DNA from 2 places in the Lysinibacillus sp. UBA5994 genome. Region 2 is predicted to be linked to the other one. Evidence: riboswitches for the same ligand, from Rfam matches in the RefSeq annotation. Region 2 holds a riboswitch; the other holds the start of a gene.

Region 1 (9,125 bases), on a different contig from region 2:
TGCGATCACTTTTTTGATCCCTAGCTCTTTTAATAAAGAGACGGTTAAAATACTAGATTGCATATCATTACCGATCGCTACGATAACACAATCGAAGTTACCAATACCAATCGATTTTAAGGCTTTTTCTTCTGTTGTATCTGCAACCACAGCGTGAGTCACATAGGGTTCGGCATCCTCTACTCTTTCTTCATTTATATCAATTCCTAATATTTCCTGTCCAGCTTCATGCAATCTGCGAGCGACGCTTGTTCCGAATCTACCTAAGCCAATCACAGCGTATTGTTTAATGGTCATAGCGTTCTGTCTTCCTCTCATTTGGTTATCCAATCATAATATTTCCTTTTGGGTGGCGGAAACTCTCTTTTTTTCTTCGTTTTGCAATGGCAAAAGCAATGGTTAATGGTCCTACTCTTCCTGCGAACATTGTAATAATCAGAAGAAGACGACCAGCAGGTGTTAGCTCTGGAGTTAGGCCCATCGAAAGACCAACAGTACCAAACGCAGAGGTAGCCTCAAATAAGTACATCATAAAGCTATGATGCTGTTCCGTGATACTGAGAATAATCGTCACGACTACAACAATTAATCCTCCACACATTGTAACCGTCAAAGCCTTTAAGATAGTTTCAGTAACAATTCTACGTTTAAAGAGAACGACATCTTCTTTTCCTCGAATTTGTGACCACATAGTAGCTACTAAAACAGCAAAGGTTGTGATTTTAATACCTCCAGCAGTCGACCCAGAGCCTGCCCCAATAAACATGAAAAGAATCATTAAAAATAATGTAGAATGCGTTAAGTCCCCAATAGCCAGTGTATTGGAGCCAGCAGTTCGTGGTGTAACCGCTTGGTAAAGGGAACCTAATACTTTACCCCATTCGGATAATGGTCCAAGAGTTTTTTGGTTGCCATACTCAAACAAAAATATCAAAATGGTTCCGCTAACAGTGAGCAAAAGTGTCGTTACTAAGACTATTTTTGAATGGACAGAAAGCCTTTTAGTTACACGATATTCATACAATTCATTCATCACAATAAAGCCTAATCCACCGATTGTAATAAGAGCACAGATGGTGAAAACAACAAAGGGGTCATCAACATAGGCAGTCATTCCGTTAAAGCCACCCATTAAATCGAAGCCCGCGTTGTTGAAGTTGGATATGGCATGAAAAAATCCAAAATAAAGGGCCTTTCCAATAGGCATATCAAAAGAAAAACGAATCGATAGAATTAGACCACCGATTATTTCAATACATGCTGTAAAGAGCAATATTCTTTTCACTAATCGAACAAGACCAGCAATGGAGATATTATTAAATGCTTCTTTAAGCAGCAGTCTTTCTTTTAATGAAATTTTCTTTCCAAGCAGTAAAAATAATAATGTGGCAAATGTCATAAATCCTAAACCGCCAATTTGGATTAAGAATAAAAGGACCACTTCGCCAAAAATAGAGAAGGTATCACCTGTATCAACTACAATTAAACCTGTGACACAAGTAGCTGATGTAGCAGTGAATAAAGCATCTAAAAAGGGCAAACCCTTCCCATCCTCAGTAGAAAATGGCATTGTTAAAAGAAACGTACCTATGGCAATGATAAGGGCAAAGCCCAATACAAGAACTTTGGGAGGATTTAATGCTCTTTTAAAATTGTTCATTTAATTTTCCCTCAATTCTGAATAGTAAACAACTGTTTGTTAGATGGCATAATAAAAAGACCTACGATTAGAGCATGAAAAGGGTAGAAAGCATGCTAATAATGGTGGTCAATAACGACCTCCTTCGCTTTAGCCGACGAAGTTAGCTGACGGGTAGGATGGCGAAAGAGCTTTCTCATCCCTTCTGCTAAAGCAGAATTAACCCCAAAAGATTGGTTCCTCCGTTCTCAAATAGTTGAGATTTGGCCGATATGAAATTGAATGTGATTATTCTACGCCCTTATTCTATTTTTTGTAAACCCCTTAATTGTTAGGAAAATGTAATTATTTTTATTGTGGGCGAATTGTGTATGAATAATTCGAGCAAAAATAAAACCAAAAATTCACTTGATAATTTCGCATACTTTCTATTGACCATTATTAGACAATACGATATAATTTTTTAGTACACAACAGAAGGTGATTTGCCTAATTGTGTATTGACGTGTGTTCGGAGGGAGGGAAAGAGAGATGTCAAAAACTGTCGTTCGCAAAAACGAATCGCTTGAAGATGCTCTTCGCCGCTTCAAACGTACTGTATCAAAAAGTGGTACAATTCAAGAAGTTAGAAAGCGCGAGTTCTACGAAAAACCTAGCGTAAAACGTAAAAAGAAATCAGAAGCTGCACGTAAACGTAAGTGGTAATTTAATTTCCCATTAAAAATCCCTACGTTCATAACACGCAATTGTATGATTCACTGAGCAGACAAAGTTATACCTGAAATTAATCACATTTTTGATTAATTTCAGGTATTTTACATTGCTCAACTTTACGTACATATGAAAAAGCCGAATGAAATCACTTTGATTCATTCGGCTTTTTTGCACATACTAAGTGTTAGTAATTGGCATTAGATCGAATGATAAATAATTAATAAATTTTTTAAGATTTGTGAAACTTTTCGCATGATTGACCGTATATACAGAGGAGAGGCATGTTAGAAGGGAGGGAAAAAGATGCGAAAACGGAGAATCCTCAGCTATTTACTAGTGATATGGATGACTCTTTTGTTAGCGTTTCCATTAACTTCGGCTTTAGCCAGTAATAAGGTTTATCATGTTCCGATTCATAATGAAGTAGAGCGAGGACTTCATGCATTTTTAGAACGAGCTTTTAAAGAGGCTGAAGAAAACAATGCAGAGGCGATTATCTTAGAAATACATACGCCTGGCGGTTTTGTGAATGCAGCAAGCGATATCGCCATGCTTATGGATGCAACGCAAATAAAAACGATTGCTTATATTAATAAGGATGCGCACTCAGCAGGAGCGTTTTTAGCCTTACATGCGGATGAGATCTACATGGTTCCAAATGGAACAATCGGTGCAGCGGCAGTTATCGATTCAGCAGGTAATGCAGCCGACCTAAAGGCCAATAGCGCTTGGCTTGCTCAAATGAAAGCAGCAGCAGAAACGTCAGGGCGCGACCCTAAGTATGCATTAGCAATGGCAGATACCAACTATGAACTACCAGAATACCGTGCTGGCGGAAAGAATTTGTTAACCCTATCAGCCTCAGAGGCAGCAAAGGTTAAATATTCTGAAGGGACGGTTAACGATTTTCAGGAGCTTTTAGAAGTAACCAACTTGAATGGTAGTGATGTTGTTCCCATTGAACCAACCTTTTCTGAAAAGTTAGCTCGTTTTATTACAAATCCCATCATTGTACCTATTCTATTGTCTATCGCTAGCTTAGGACTTGTGATGGAGCTTTATTCGCCAGGATTTGGTGTTCCAGGTATAATGGGCTTATCAGCACTTGGTTTATTTTTCTTTGGACATATGGTGGCCGGCTTTGCGGGATATGAAACATTATTGTTATTTATTGTTGGCTTAGCCCTTTTAATTGCAGAGTTTTTTGTCCCTGGTGGAATTGTTGGTATTTTAGGTGGTGTCTTAATAGTACTAAGTCTGATACTGGCAGGTGCAAATATGATGCAAATGATAGTAGCAATTCTCATTGCGCTTGTGATAGCGATGATAGGAATGGTGATTCTGATGAAATTTTTCGGGAAAAAACTGCATGTCTTAAACAGGCTTGTGTTAATGGATGCAACCACGACAGAAGAAGGGTATGTATCCAATGTGAATCGCACAGAACTGTTAGGAAAAATTGGGAAAACGCTTACACCACTTCGTCCATCTGGAACAATGGTACTTGGTAGTGAACGCATTGATATTGTATCAGAAGGTGGCTATATCGATGCCAATCAACATGTAGAAATTATTAAAGTTGAAGGCTCACGCATTGTTGTGAGACAAACAGATAAAGAGATGGAGGAATAGAAAATGGGTTTTGATTTAGCTTTGATTGGTCCTATTGCTGGACTAGTTATTTTATTCATTGTGCTTGCGGTATTCTTTACCTTTGTACCCGTTGCATTGTGGATTTCTGCATTAGCAGCAGGTGTACGTGTGAGCATTTTTACATTAATTGGGATGCGATTGCGTCGTGTAATCCCTTCTCGAATTGTTAATCCGTTGATTAAAGCACATAAAGCAGGTTTACCTGTAACGATTAATCAGTTAGAGAGTCACTATTTAGCAGGTGGTAATGTTGACCGTGTAGTGAATGCCTTAATTGCGGCTCACCGTGCCAATATTGAGCTGTCATTTGAACGTTGTGCAGCAATTGATTTAGCTGGGCGTGATGTATTAGAAGCTGTTCAAATGTCTGTTAATCCAAAAGTTATTGAAACACCTTTCATTTCAGGTGTAGCAATGAACGGGATTGAGGTAAAAGCAAAGGCTCGTATTACCGTGCGTGCCAACATCGAGCGTTTAGTCGGTGGTGCTGGTGAAGAAACAGTTATTGCCCGTGTAGGGGAAGGGATCGTTTCTACAATTGGTTCGGCTACTAGTCATACAGAAGTATTAGAAAATCCAGATATGATTTCACAAACGGTTTTATCTAAAGGTTTGGATTCAGGAACAGCCTTTGAAATCTTATCCATTGATATTGCGGATGTAGATATCGGTAAAAACATCGGGGCTGAATTACAAATTGAACAAGCACAAGCTGATAAAAACATTGCGCAAGCAAAAGCTGAGGAACGTCGTGCAATGGCTGTAGCAAACGAGCAAGAAATGATTGCACGTGTTCAAGAGATGAAGGCAAAAGTAGTAGAAGCAGAAGCGGAAGTACCACAAGCGATGGCTGAAGCCTTACGTTCTGGTAATCTTGGCATTATGGATTATATGAACTATCGCAATATCCAAGCAGATACAGCGATGCGCGACTCTATCTCAAAAGTAAGCAATGATAAACCAGAAAAAAATGAACCCAATGCTTAATAATAACGGAAAGGAGCGAAACTAACATATGGAACAGTTAATAATCTTCGCCATAATTGCCATAGTCAGCTCTATTTTCGGAAAATCAAAAAATAAAAAGCCTCAGAAGCAGATGCCTCCTTTTAATAAAGACACCGTGGTGGAGCCTCCAGTTACGGAGAAAGCACCACATCGTACTGGGAAAGCACAGAGTTTTGAAGATTTTGCACGAGAATTTATAGGAGATTGGATTCCAGAAAATGAGAAAGTCGAGGAGCCTAAAAAATTTGTTGAAGAACAAGTGAAAAGGGAAATACCAAGCTATGTTGCTCCAGCTGTCATTCCAGCAGATATCCCTAGCCGTTCTTCTAATCGAGAAGGTCGAGGACGATTAGCTGCTGGAAAAAAAGAAGTGCAATCAGTTGGCACAAATTTGACTTTACAACTACCTCAATCTAAAAATGATCTTATGCAAGCAATCGTGATGGCTGAAATATTAGGGCCACCGAAATCAAAAAGAAAATAACTAGCATGTCCTCCTTTTTCGATGCATATATTGCCGAAGAAGGAGGCATTTTTTATGAAAAAATTATTTCAATTAACGCCACTACTTGAGTTGTTAGAATACGAATCATTAAAAATTATTGGACCCTACCGTTTTATTCATGCAGATGCGACGACCTGTTCGTTTGTCTATGCAGATTATCATATTACTGTCAATGCGGATTCAGTGACAATCAATGCGCTCAAAGAAGAAATGCTACATCTCACTGTTGACAATCTACAGGAGCTTCATATGAAAATGACAAAGAATATGGGTGTGAGCTAAAATGTGGAATAATCGGCCAATCATTATACGTATAAAGCGCCATGAAAATGTTCATCCTTTTATTCAAGCATTGCACGCTCAACATGTCCCATTAAAGCGTGTTGTCTTTCGTGAGCAGGAAGTTTCCTTTGAAACGACGATGCATTATCTACCAAAAATTCGCCGTGTACGAAGACGTTTTCGCTTAAAAATGGCTGTATTTTATGCAGATGAGCTTCAAGTTTTTCGAGCGCAAATTTGGACTTTATTGGGCTTAGCCTTTATGATTGCTATTCCAATTCTTTGTGCACAAGTCATATGGCGAGTGGACATAGAAGCCGCAACACCAGAACTAGAGCAGCGTTTAGGTAAGACCTTTCATGAAACCTTTCAATTAGAAACCCCTTTATCTCAAAAAAAGTTACCTTCCAATACGGTTATACGACAAAAGCTGTTAGAGCAACACCGAGAGCTATCATGGGTTCATATTGATAAACATGGCGGACGAGTAATTTTGAGACCACAAGAATCACCTAAACAAACAGAGCAAACAACTGATAAATTAGCCTCCCATATAGTAGCAACGAAAAGTGGTGTCATTACACACTTTAATATACAGCATGGCGAGCGAAAAATTTCAGTAAATGATACAGCCTACGAGGGTGACGTCCTCGTAAGTGGTGTATTAGAAAGTGGCACAGATCAAGTTTTTGTAGGGGCGAAGGGAGAGGTTTATGCAGACTATTGGCTTGAATGTTCATTTAAAATTCCAACAAAAATTACCGTGGAAACCTTGCAGCAAAAGCAATGGCGAGTGTTGATAAAGGGTATACATGAGGAAAAGGTGGATTATGTACAAAGAAAGGATTTACCGAATTGGCTATCTCCCTATGTTTCAATTGTAGAGGAGCAACAGACGAAAACGATGCAAGTAGAGTTGGATGAATCGAAAATTGAGTCATTGCTGATTCCTTTATTGCATGAAAAAGTATTACGTTCGTTACCTGCAAAAACAATCATCAAGAAAGAAAACCTTTTACAGGCAAAGTGGGGGAATGGTACAGTTGAAGGGAAAGTTCTATTTTTAGTCAATGAAAACATTGCAAGTCCAATACAAGGCCTACAAGGAGAATGATTATGTCAGAACAGTTAACTGTATTACAGGTGGATAATCCAAATGAAGCGGTTATGCTACTAGGTATTTCCGATGCAAATATGAAATTAGTTGAAGAAGCACTTAATGTTCATATCATTACGCGTGGTGAACAAATTCAACTTGCGGGTGAAGAAAATGCTAAGGAACAGGCAACATTTCTTCTGCATGCTTTATTGAAGGTCATTCGCAAAGGAATTAATATTGATCAACGTGATGTCACAACAGCTATTGAAATGACACAAAAAGGAACAATCGAGTATTTTGCAGAACTATATGATGAAGAAATAGCACGCACGACGAAAGGTAAGTCAATTCGTGCAAAAACAATTGGTCAACGAGAATACATACAAGCAATCCGTCATAAAGACGTTGTTTTCGGTATTGGTCCAGCCGGTACTGGGAAAACGTATTTAGCGGTAGTCATGGCAACACAGGCACTTAAAAACGGCCATGTTAAGAGAATTATTTTAACTCGCCCTGCTGTTGAAGCTGGAGAGTCTCTAGGCTTTCTTCCAGGAGATTTAAAGGAAAAGGTCGATCCATATCTACGACCTCTCTACGACGCTTTAAACGACATCTACGGCTCAGAACAAACACAGCGGCTAATTGAACGCGGAACGATTGAAATCGCCCCTTTAGCCTATATGCGTGGCCGTACATTAGATGATGCCTTTGTTATTTTAGATGAAGCACAAAATACAACACATCAACAAATGAAAATGTTCCTAACTCGTCTAGGCTTCGGCTCTAAAATGGTCATCACAGGTGATAAAACGCAAATCGACTTACCCAAAAATACAGAATCTGGCTTGATTGTAGCAGAACGTACATTAAAGTATGTTAAATCTATTCATTTCCAAGTACTAGAACAAGGCGATGTCGTACGTCACCCAATCGTAGCCAAAATCATTCAAGCCTACGAAGAACAGCAACTTTAGAATTGCGTAGCAATTCTAAAGTCTGCCCCGAAAGCGAAGCGACAGGGGCAACGAGGTTTAAAACATCCATATAGTTAAAACCTAAACCACGAATTTAATCAAAATATGGAAAAAAATGTGACAGCTATGCGAAGATGCATAGCTGTTTTTTGCTTTCTTATACATTTTTCGAGAAAAATGTATGTTGAATTGGTATGATAGTAGGTAGATAGAGGAGGTGCCAGATGGAGAAACAACTTCGAAAATTTACAGAGCTTATCGGTTTTCGCTACTTTCTTATCATCATTCTCATTTTAACAGGTGGCCTACAATTTGGGTTCATGTATGGCAATGTTAAAGGAGTTACATATGATTTCAAACCATTACAGCTTGCGCCTGAAACCGTACGATCTACTAAAACGATTGAAGACACTTATAAAACACAGCTAGAGCGAGAAAAAGCTGCCAATGCAGTGGATTCAGTCTATCAATTTTCGGAGGATGTCGCCAAGCAAAGAGCAGCGATTGTAACATCATTATTTGATTATGTTTTGGAAGTGAAAAAAGATGTTGCAAATAGTAAGGAACCTATTCCTATTGCAGACCAGGTTACACAGCTTCGAAAAAAATTTGAATCCATTGACGAAGACCAGATGCCGTTAATTTTTACAGATTCTCAGCTGGAAGGTCTATTAGTACAAAGTGAAGATGATTTAACTAGAACAAGTACGCAATTATCTAAATTTGTAGAGGAATATTTACAAAAATCCATCCGACCAGAGAACGTCTTTGTTGCACAAAATGATTTTGAAACAAAGATTCGTGGACAAAGAGGATATCCTGATAAAATATTCAATACAGTCGTGTTAATAGGACGTACAAGCATTATTGAAAATGAAACAATTAACGAAGAACAAACAAAGATTCGAAAACAGCAGGCCAAAGAAAGTGTAGAGCCGACACGAATTTTACAAGGTCAGATTATTGTTCAAGAAGGCCAAATTATTGACAATGAGGCTTTTAGACAATTAGAGCTATTAGGGATGGTTAGTAATAAAGCCTCCTTTAAGCCGATAGCAGGGCTTATTATTTTAACGCTACTACAAATGATGTTTATGTATATTTTATTTGAGCGTTGGGAGACGAACGAACGAAAAAAACGTAATGCACTGTTAGTCACAGTGATTGTTTATAGCTTGTCTATTTTGCTAATGAAATTTATTAGCTTAGTTTCTAGTGGCTTTGATGTGACGATTGCCTTTTTATTTCCGA
Region 2 (9,125 bases):
GAAAGCAAAAAGTGTTAGATATGGAATATGGTTTACACTATTTATCTTCATGATGTTAGTGAAAATCCCTTTTACTTTTGCTAATGAAGCTGATTATGATGTGGAAGATAGCCCTGATGGATCGATAACTATAAAGACATACACAGGTACTGGCGGAGACATGGTAATCCCTCACCAAATACAAGGGAAAATCGTAACAGGGATAGACGCTTGGGTGTTTACTAATAAAAATCTGACAAGCCTCACGATACCAGAAACAATAACAACAATTGGTGCTTATGCTTTTTATCAAAATCAGTTAACAAGTGTGACACTGCCAAGTAATCTAACGAACATTGGTGATGGTGTATTTTCCTTAAACCAACTAACAAATGTGATACTTCCAAATAATCTAAGTAGTATCGGGAATTATGCATTTTCTGGAAATTTGCTAGAAAGCGTAGATATACCTAAAAGTGTTATTAGTATAGGAGATCATGCATTTTCAACGAATGATATTGTCAATGCGAAAATTCCAGAAGGTGTAAAAATAATAGGGTCAAATGCATTTGCAAGGAATGATATTGAAAGTTTAGAGATACCAGAAAGTGTGAAAAGCATTGGAGATGAAGCCTTTTCAAATAATTACCTAAAGGAAATCATTATATATTCTAAAGATGTTGAAATAGGTGATGATGCTTTTATAGGGCATAGTCCTAACCTTGTTATTTATGCTCCAGAGAATTCTTCTGCAAAAGAGTATGCAAATAGGTTGAATATAAACTTTAAAGGTATAAATTCTCCAGATCCTGTCAATGAAGCGGATTATGAGTGGACAAAAAATAGGGATGGGTCAGTAACGATTAGAGATTACATAGGTACTGATATGGCAATAACCATTCCAAGTCAGCTAGATGGCAGGGTAGTAACAGCAATAGGTAGTGGAGCATTTGGTGAAAAAGGTCTTACGCAGGTAATTATACCAGACAGTGTAACAAGCATTGGAGATGTAGCATTTGCAGAAAATCAATTAACGTATGTGAAACTACCAAATAACCTTAAAAAGATAGGTGAAGGTGTATTCTTTACAAATAAACTTACTGCTATAGAAATACCAGATCAAGTTACTCAAATTGGCTCATATGCATTTTTAGATAATGCACTTGCTACAGTTAAGCTGCCAAATCAACTTAAGACAATTGGGGATTTCGCATTTATGGAGAACCAATTAACAAACATTGAGTTACCAGCAACTTTGGAGACTATAGGAGAATGGGCGTTTTCAGATAATCACATAACCTCTTTAGTAATACCTACTAGTGTCGTAAGTATAGGAGCGTATGCATTTGCTACCAATGAACTTTCAAATGTAACGATTCCCTCAAATATAACAAGTATAGCGGAAAGTGTATTTCTCGATAATCAGCTTACAAGTATAGAGATTCCTAGTAGTGTAACAAATATTGGTAGATGGGCCTTTGGGAAGAATAGACTTAGTAGCATTGAAATTCCTAAAAATGTAATGACTGTAGAGGATAATGCCTTTAATGACAATAATCTTAAACAAGTGAAAATATTATCGGATGCAACGATTCTTTTAGAAGATATTTTTAATGCAAATCCAAGTAATTTAATTATTTATGGTCATGATGCATCGACTGCTCAAGCCTATGCCAATCAAAATAATCACCAGTTCGAGTTACTTACTTATCAAATTATCTATCATGGAAATGGCTCTGAACAAGGAAATCCACCAGTAGATATGAATATGTATCCAAGAAATACTCCAGCAACGATCTTAGATAATATAGGATCTTTAGAAAAAACTGGCTATACATTTGATGGTTGGAACAGCACTAACGTGGGAGATGGTATAGATTATACAGTCAATAGCATTGTTGATATTGAAGAATCAGATCTTGCCTTGTATGCGAAATGGAAAGCAAATTCATATGTTGTCACATTTAATACAAATGGGGGGACAGCAATCAATCCTATTACAGTAATTTATGAGGCACTAGTAAGTAAACCAGTAATCCCTATAAAACCAGGGTATACATTTTTAGGCTGGTATAAGGATGCTCAATTCACCACACCATGGAATTTTACAACGGATATGATAACCCAAAATACAACCTTGTATGCAAAATGGGAAAACGTCGTCGCACAGTATACGGTGGATTTCGAAACAAATGGAGGAAGTGCAGTAGCATCACAGAAGGTAACTAAAGATACCTTAGCAACAAATCCAGTAAATCCAACAAAGGCAGGCTATACATTTACAGGCTGGTATAAGGATATTGAACTGACGATACCATGGAATTTTTCTAAAGATGTAGTGAAGTCCAATATCACCTTATATGCCCATTGGGTAACAGACGGTTCATCGGGTGGTGGAGGAAGTATATCTCCGAATCCATCCCCAATACCAGAGCCAACCATACCTGAAAAACAAGAACCTAAACCTGAAGAACAAAAACCTAAACCTGAAGAACCAATTGATCCACAACCAACAGAGCCAGATATCATCTTCTCAGATATTTCTCAAGGACATTGGGCCTGGGCGATGATTCAGGAGATGGCAAAGCAGGGCATTATTACAGGCTATCAAGATGGCACCTTCAAGCCAAATGCACCAATTCAGCGCCAGCATGCTGCCCTGATATTAACAAGAGCATTAGCGCTAGAACCGAAAAAAGATGCGCGAGAATTTAACGATATACCTAAAGGCCATCTCTATTTTGGGGTAATCGATCAGGTGCAACAAGCAGGTCTGTTTGAAGGCATAGATGGGAACTTCCAGCCAACTACGAATTTGACACGCGCTCAAATGGCAAAAGTATTAGTTCTTGCCTTTAATTTAACTTCATCGAATAAAGATACTTTCGAGGATGTGCCAAAAACACACTGGGCACATAACTTTATCGCTATACTTGCAGGAAATGGGATCACAATTGGAGATAATGGCAACTTTAGACCAAATGATCCTGTAACACGTGCGGAGTTTGTAACATTTTTGTATAGAGCTTTGCATCAATAATTAAAAACCTCACCAATGGCTATCCATAAAGCTTTTGGTGAGATTTTTTTGTTCAAATTATTAACATTACTCAATAGTGCGTAAGGATGTAAATTATTATGCTAATAGAAAAGGAAGTGTTTCTATTGAAAATCGTTCGTCTTGCCTTCTTCATATTATTCTTAAGTTTAGCTTTTGTATCGATTAAACTTTCAATTAAAACGGATGAAAGGAATTATGATTGGCGTAATAACTCTGATGGTACAGTGACAATTATTCATTATAATGGTCCACATATTGAGTTTCCCTTTCCAAGCCGTTTAAATGGCAAAAAAGTTGCTAAAGTAAGCTCAGGAATTTTTGAGAAAAGGGATATTTACAGCTTTTTACCGAAAGTTTATTAGTTAAAGACGTACCCTGTGTCAAAAAAAGAAATGTATTGTCTTTCTCATCATTTTCTAATTAGACTTTCACCACTTGTATCGTATACGATGAAAAGAAAAGGCGAAGGACGGATTCGACATGACACATCGAATTTTAATTATAGAAGATGAAGAGAATATTGCGAGAGTGCTACAACTGGAGCTTCAATTTGAAGGATATGAGGCAGCAATGGCACATACAGGAGCAGAAGGCTTACTACAATACCGTGAGCAGCAATGGGATTTAATTTTACTTGATATCATGCTACCTGAGATGAGCGGTATTGATGTGCTAAAGCGTATTCGTGCAACAGAATCCCAAACACCTGTTATCATGCTAACTGCTAAAAGTGAAGTAGAGGATAAGGTAAAGGGCTTGGATTTAGGAGCCAATGATTACGTGACAAAGCCTTTTGAAATTGAGGAGCTACTGGCACGAATTCGCAATGCATTACGGTTTTCGCAGAAGGTAAATCCAAAGCAAGTTGCACTTACATTTGGCCATTTATCGATAAACGAGCAAACAAGGGAAGTTGTGTATTTTGATAAGGAAATTCAGCTGACACCTCGTGAGTATGATTTGTTGTTCTATTTACTAAAGCATCCTAAACAAGTACTGACAAGGGAGCAAATATTAGAGGCTGTGTGGGGCTATGATTATTATGGGGATACAAATGTTGTGGATGTTTATATACGTTATGTACGGCAAAAGCTTGAGGCTGCTAATCCAGCACCTCTTATCCAAACAATTCGAGGTGTTGGATATGTGCTAAAGGAACATAGTTATGAGACTTAAAACAAAAATTCATCTACTAACAACATTGCTTATGCTAGTTATTATAGTGGCAACAAATAGTGGAATTTATTTGTTGTATGAGAAATTTGCCTATGATACGGAATATAATCAGCTCCAGTCACGGGCAAATGATTTAAGCTCTACACTGAGTCAGTTAAATGCACAAACCAACTTACAGCAAGTATTAAGAGCTTATATGCCAACAGATGGTGCTGTTTATATTTATGATGGTGAACGCTTGAAAACAAAGGTTCAAGCTACCCTTGAAATGCAAGAAGTCCCTGCCATTACCTACACTATGCCTGCTATTTGGATCGACGGAACGGTAGTGGACATAACATTACAGCAATCTATGGAAGAAGTAGAACGGACATTAGATTTGTTAAAGGTCATCTTAGTTGTTGTATCTGTCGTGGCAACGATTCCAATTTTCCTAGCGAGCTTGGTACTTGGGCGACTTATTTTATTACCGCTAGAACGTTTAAATGAGACCATGCGCAAAAGTGCATCTACTGGGAAATATGAAAAAATAGATACTACAGAAAAAGGTGGGGACGAGTTAATAAACATTAACCGCACTTTTAATATAATGATGGAGAAGCTTGAACAACATTATCAAAAGCAACAAGAATTTGTATCAAATGCCTCTCACGAGTTAAAAACTCCTATAACTGTCATTGAAAGTTATGCAAAACTACTCCTAAGAAGGGGTTTTGATAATCGTGAGGTTGCTCAGGAATCCTTACAGGCCATTGCCAATGAATCATCTCGTATGCATGAAATGGTGTTGCAATTGCTAGAGCTAGCTAAAAACAAAGAGCAATTGGACATTCATTTCGAACAACTAGAGCTTGCCCCTTTCTTAAATAAAGTAGCTTCACAAATGGAACAGGCTTATCATCGAACATTTAGAATTGATGCGCAGATACCAAAATTTATTAATAGTGATGAAAAAATATTGAAGCAACTACTTTTTATTTTGCTGGATAATGCTAGGAAATATAGTGAGGATGAAGTACGTATTCAAGCCACTGAAACAACCAACCATGTACGTATTACCATCCAAGATTTTGGTATTGGTATTCCAGTCGAGCATATTCCTCATTTGTTTGAGCGTTTCTATCGTGTAACAGAGGATCGTAATCGTAAAACAGGTGGTTCAGGGCTAGGGCTAGCAATTGCACATGAACTGGCACAACAATTAGGTATAACGATAGATGTGAAAAGTAAGCTAGGGGAAGGCTCAAGCTTTACTTTATGTATACCAAAGGAGGGACAGCAATGAAAAAGTGGATGTTAGTAATTGTTGTTATTATCCTTCTTTGTAGTGGAGTAATTTGGTTTGTTCAACATCGTTATTTTTACATTCAACCTCTTAGTGAAGCGCAGGCTATTCGGCATATTGAGACTATCTACAATGGTCATGTTACACAGGTTGAAAAACAAGGAAATACCTTTGAAATGCTTTTTACGCGTGACGATGTCAAGTATGGAGCTATACTCGATGTTACGACACAACAGGTGACTGATCTAATCCTGAAAGAAGGACATAGTAAATTACTATTAACAGAAAAGCAGATCAGACAAATGGTTAAAAAGGAATATGGAGATGTAGAAAGCGTTATGCTTACAGACTCCATTTACACAGTACGTGTTGAAAATGAGGAAATTCAAAAGAATTTAACGTTTGATGGTTATACTGGCGAACTACTGGCTGAGAAAAAGCTTGAGCCACAAGAACAACCTATCGAAGAGCCTATTATTACTGAGCAACAGGCCATTCAAATAGCTCTTAAGCAATTAAAGGGTGAAGTGGATTCAGTTGATTTTGAAGAAACCTCAGAGGGTGGTTATTATTTAGTTGAGATTGAAACGCAGGAGGACGAAGCTACATTTCAAATTCATGCTGTTTCAGGAAAAGTACTGTCTGTAACATGGGATGACGATCATTAAATCATTCTCATGAAATTCTAATGTTTCTCTTATAGTTCTATCATCTTCACTTGGTAAGCTAAGTTTAGATAAAACAAAGGAGAGATGAACATGAAAAAAATGATTATGATTCCAGCACTAGTAATTACACTGGGAGTGGGTGCAGCGATTGGCTCGACGACTTTATTATCAGGAAATGCCCAAGAAAAAAAGGTCTTATCCATGCAGGAAATTGAGAAGAAAGCTCTAGCGGTAGTGGATGGTACAGTTGCCAATATCGAATTTGACCAAAATCAGTTTAGCTCTATTTATGAAGTAGAGGTGTATACAGATACAGAAGAATATGATTTAAAATTTGATGCTTATAGTGGAAAATTGCTCAAGCAGAAAAAGGAACGTCTAGATGACGATGATTGGGATGATCATATTCCTGCTACGACTGCTACAACAAAAATAATTACAAAAGAGCAGGCTATCAAGACAGCCCAAACAAAAGCAAAGGGTAAAGTGACAAAAATTAAGCTTGATGATGGTGTATATGAAATTGAACTGAAAGACGGTCAATATGAATACGAAGTAGATGTGGATGCAGTCTCTGGGAACATTATCGACTTTGAACAAGGCTTTGATGACTAATATAATGAGCTGTCTTGAAGGTAGAATATACCTTTAAGGCAGTTTTTATTGTTTATATTGTGGGTATTGACTAGGTATTCAGGAAATTTTCTTTAAGAAGCGATTATTTATATGTTCAAAAAAAGCCTATGCTTTTACTCAAAAAAGAGAAAAATTTTCTTCTTTACTTTTTCAATTAGCAGGCGTAATATGACATCATTATAAAAGTTTCAAATTTCTAAATCGCTGAAGCAACTAAACGCGGGGGAACCAATTTTGATGGATGGCATAGCCATTCTTGGGGTGAATCTCTTCCTTATGGAGGAGTAGGGCTACTCAGGCCCGAATCCGACAGCTAACCTCGTAAGCGTTAAGAGCAGAAAAGTGGAGCTTGGCAGACGGATGAGCGTCTACAAGTCTTATTTAGTGATGACTTGTAGGCGTTTTTTGATGTAATTTAGAAAGGCGAAACACATTCTATGAAACTAGAAGGTGTTTATCAATGAAATCCTCATTCAAACGTTATGTAATCGGCAAACCATTAAGATCCGATGCGTTAGGGGAACAAAAGCTCAGTAAAACAAAGGCACTGGCCATATTATCGTCAGATGCATTGTCATCAGTAGCCTATGGACCAGAACAAATTTTAATTGTCCTAATGACTGTAGGTACAATGGCGTTTTGGTATTCTTTACCTATTGCCGCTGGAGTGGTTATTCTACTCGTGGCACTGATTTTATCCTATCGTCAAGTTATCTTCGCCTATCCACATGGGGGAGGCGCCTATGTCGTATCACGAGAAAATTTAGGCGTGAATGCAGGTCTTGTTGCAGGGGGTTCTTTGCTTGTTGATTATATTTTAACGGTAGCAGTAAGTGTGTCGGCCGGGACAGATGCCATTACATCTGCATTTCCAAGTCTTCATGCTTATAATGTACCCATTGCTATTATATTTGTGATTTTCTTAACGATTTTAAACTTGCGAGGTGTAACAGAGTCAGCCTCTATCTTGGCGTACCCAGTTTATCTATTTGTAGGCGTTATGCTGTTGCTAATCGGGATTGGGCTCTATAATGTGGCAACTGGACAGGTGCCTGCAGAGCTACATCCAAAGATTGGCACACCAGTGGCAGGGATTAGCCTATTTATTTTATTAAAGGCATTTGCTTCAGGAAGCTCAGCGTTAACAGGAGTAGAGGCTATTTCTAACGCTATACCTAATTTTAGAAATCCTGCTCCGAATAATGCTGCTAAAACGCTTTTAGCAATGGGCGCCATTTTAGCCGTTTTATTCATCGGGATTGTTAGTCTAGCTTATTTTTATGGCGTTGCACCAACAGCAGAAGCAACAGTCGTTTCCCAACTAGCAGAAGCTAGTGTTGGTCGGAATTTTCTTTATTATATTGTCCAGGGGACAACGGCAATGATTTTAGTACTTGCCGCAAATACAGGATATTCAGCTTTTCCCTTGCTTGCTGTGAATTTATCGAAGGATGGTTTTATCCCACGAATCTTCCAAATTCGAGGGGATCGTCTTGGCTATTCAAATGGTATTTTAATGCTAGGTATTGCAGCCATTTTTTTAATTATACTTTTTGACGGGGCCACAGAGCATTTAATTCCGCTCTATGCAGTAGGCGTATTTATTCCCTTTACATTAGCGCAAACGGGAATGATGAGAAAATGGTGGCGCGAAAAACCTAAAGGCTGGGTAGCAAAATTTACGATCAATACAATTGGGGCTGCTATCTCTTTCATCGTGGCAATGATGTTTTTTGTGACAAAAATGCCTCAAGTATGGCCAGTGTTTATCTTTTTACCAATTATTATTTTTGTATTCCATCGCATTAAGCAACATTATCAAGCTGTTGGAGAACAGTTAAGATTAAATCATGAGGAACTGGCTACTATTGAGGGGAATGTTTTCATTGTGCCAGTAGCTGGTATAACAAAGGTGGTTGAAAACTCCCTACATTATGCCAAATCACTTAAGGTTGATAAAGTGATAGCCTTTTACGTAGCTTTCGATCAAGCAGATGCAAAAGCTTTTGAAGAGAAGTGGAACGCCTGGCAACCTGATGTACGATTAGTTACCTACTATTCACCATATCGCAGCATTACACAGCCATTAATTAAATTTATTGATAAAGTAGAACATCAATGTACGAAGACAGGTCATAAAGTTACAGTTGTTATCCCTCAATTCTTACCGAAAAAAGGGTGGCATCATATGCTACACAACCAATCGAGTCTTCTCATTCGTACATCACTGTTATTTCACAGAAATGTCGTCATTATGACAGTACCGTTCCATTTATCAAAATAATGCTAGCAAGCTAGAAAATAGTCTGTTATAATCAGT

The links. A riboswitch is a leader RNA that binds a small molecule or an ion and turns the genes downstream of it on or off. The one in region 2 is predicted to bind cyclic di-AMP.
Region 1: it holds a riboswitch for cyclic di-AMP, as region 2 does, so the genes downstream of both, B3D98_RS13590 (TrkH family potassium uptake protein) here and B3D98_RS10225 (APC family permease) in region 2, are expected to answer to the same signal.

Annotation. Positions count from the first base shown of each region.
Region 1 is NZ_DJAU01000041.1:28,439-37,563, reverse strand. Features, by position in the region: gene B3D98_RS13595 (potassium channel family protein) at 1-297, opposite strand, end outside; gene B3D98_RS13590 (TrkH family potassium uptake protein) at 323-1,660, opposite strand; cyclic di-AMP (ydaO/yuaA leader) riboswitch at 1,777-1,918, opposite strand; gene rpsU (30S ribosomal protein S21) at 2,171-2,344, shown strand; gene B3D98_RS13580 (NfeD family protein) at 2,657-3,985, shown strand; gene floA (flotillin-like protein FloA) at 3,989-4,993, shown strand; gene B3D98_RS13570 (hypothetical protein) at 5,022-5,498, shown strand; gene B3D98_RS13565 (hypothetical protein) at 5,553-5,801, shown strand; gene B3D98_RS13560 (sporulation protein YqfD) at 5,803-6,915, shown strand; gene B3D98_RS13555 (PhoH family protein) at 6,918-7,874, shown strand; gene B3D98_RS13550 (HD family phosphohydrolase) at 8,099-9,125, shown strand, end outside.
Region 2 is NZ_DJAU01000029.1:19,588-28,712, forward strand. Features, by position in the region: gene B3D98_RS10195 (leucine-rich repeat protein) at 1-3,019, shown strand, start outside; gene B3D98_RS10200 (hypothetical protein) at 3,118-3,402, shown strand; gene B3D98_RS10205 (response regulator transcription factor) at 3,521-4,216, shown strand; gene B3D98_RS10210 (HAMP domain-containing sensor histidine kinase) at 4,206-5,501, shown strand; gene B3D98_RS10215 (PepSY domain-containing protein) at 5,498-6,169, shown strand; gene B3D98_RS10220 (PepSY domain-containing protein) at 6,260-6,784, shown strand; cyclic di-AMP (ydaO/yuaA leader) riboswitch at 6,998-7,147, shown strand; gene B3D98_RS10225 (APC family permease) at 7,266-9,089, shown strand.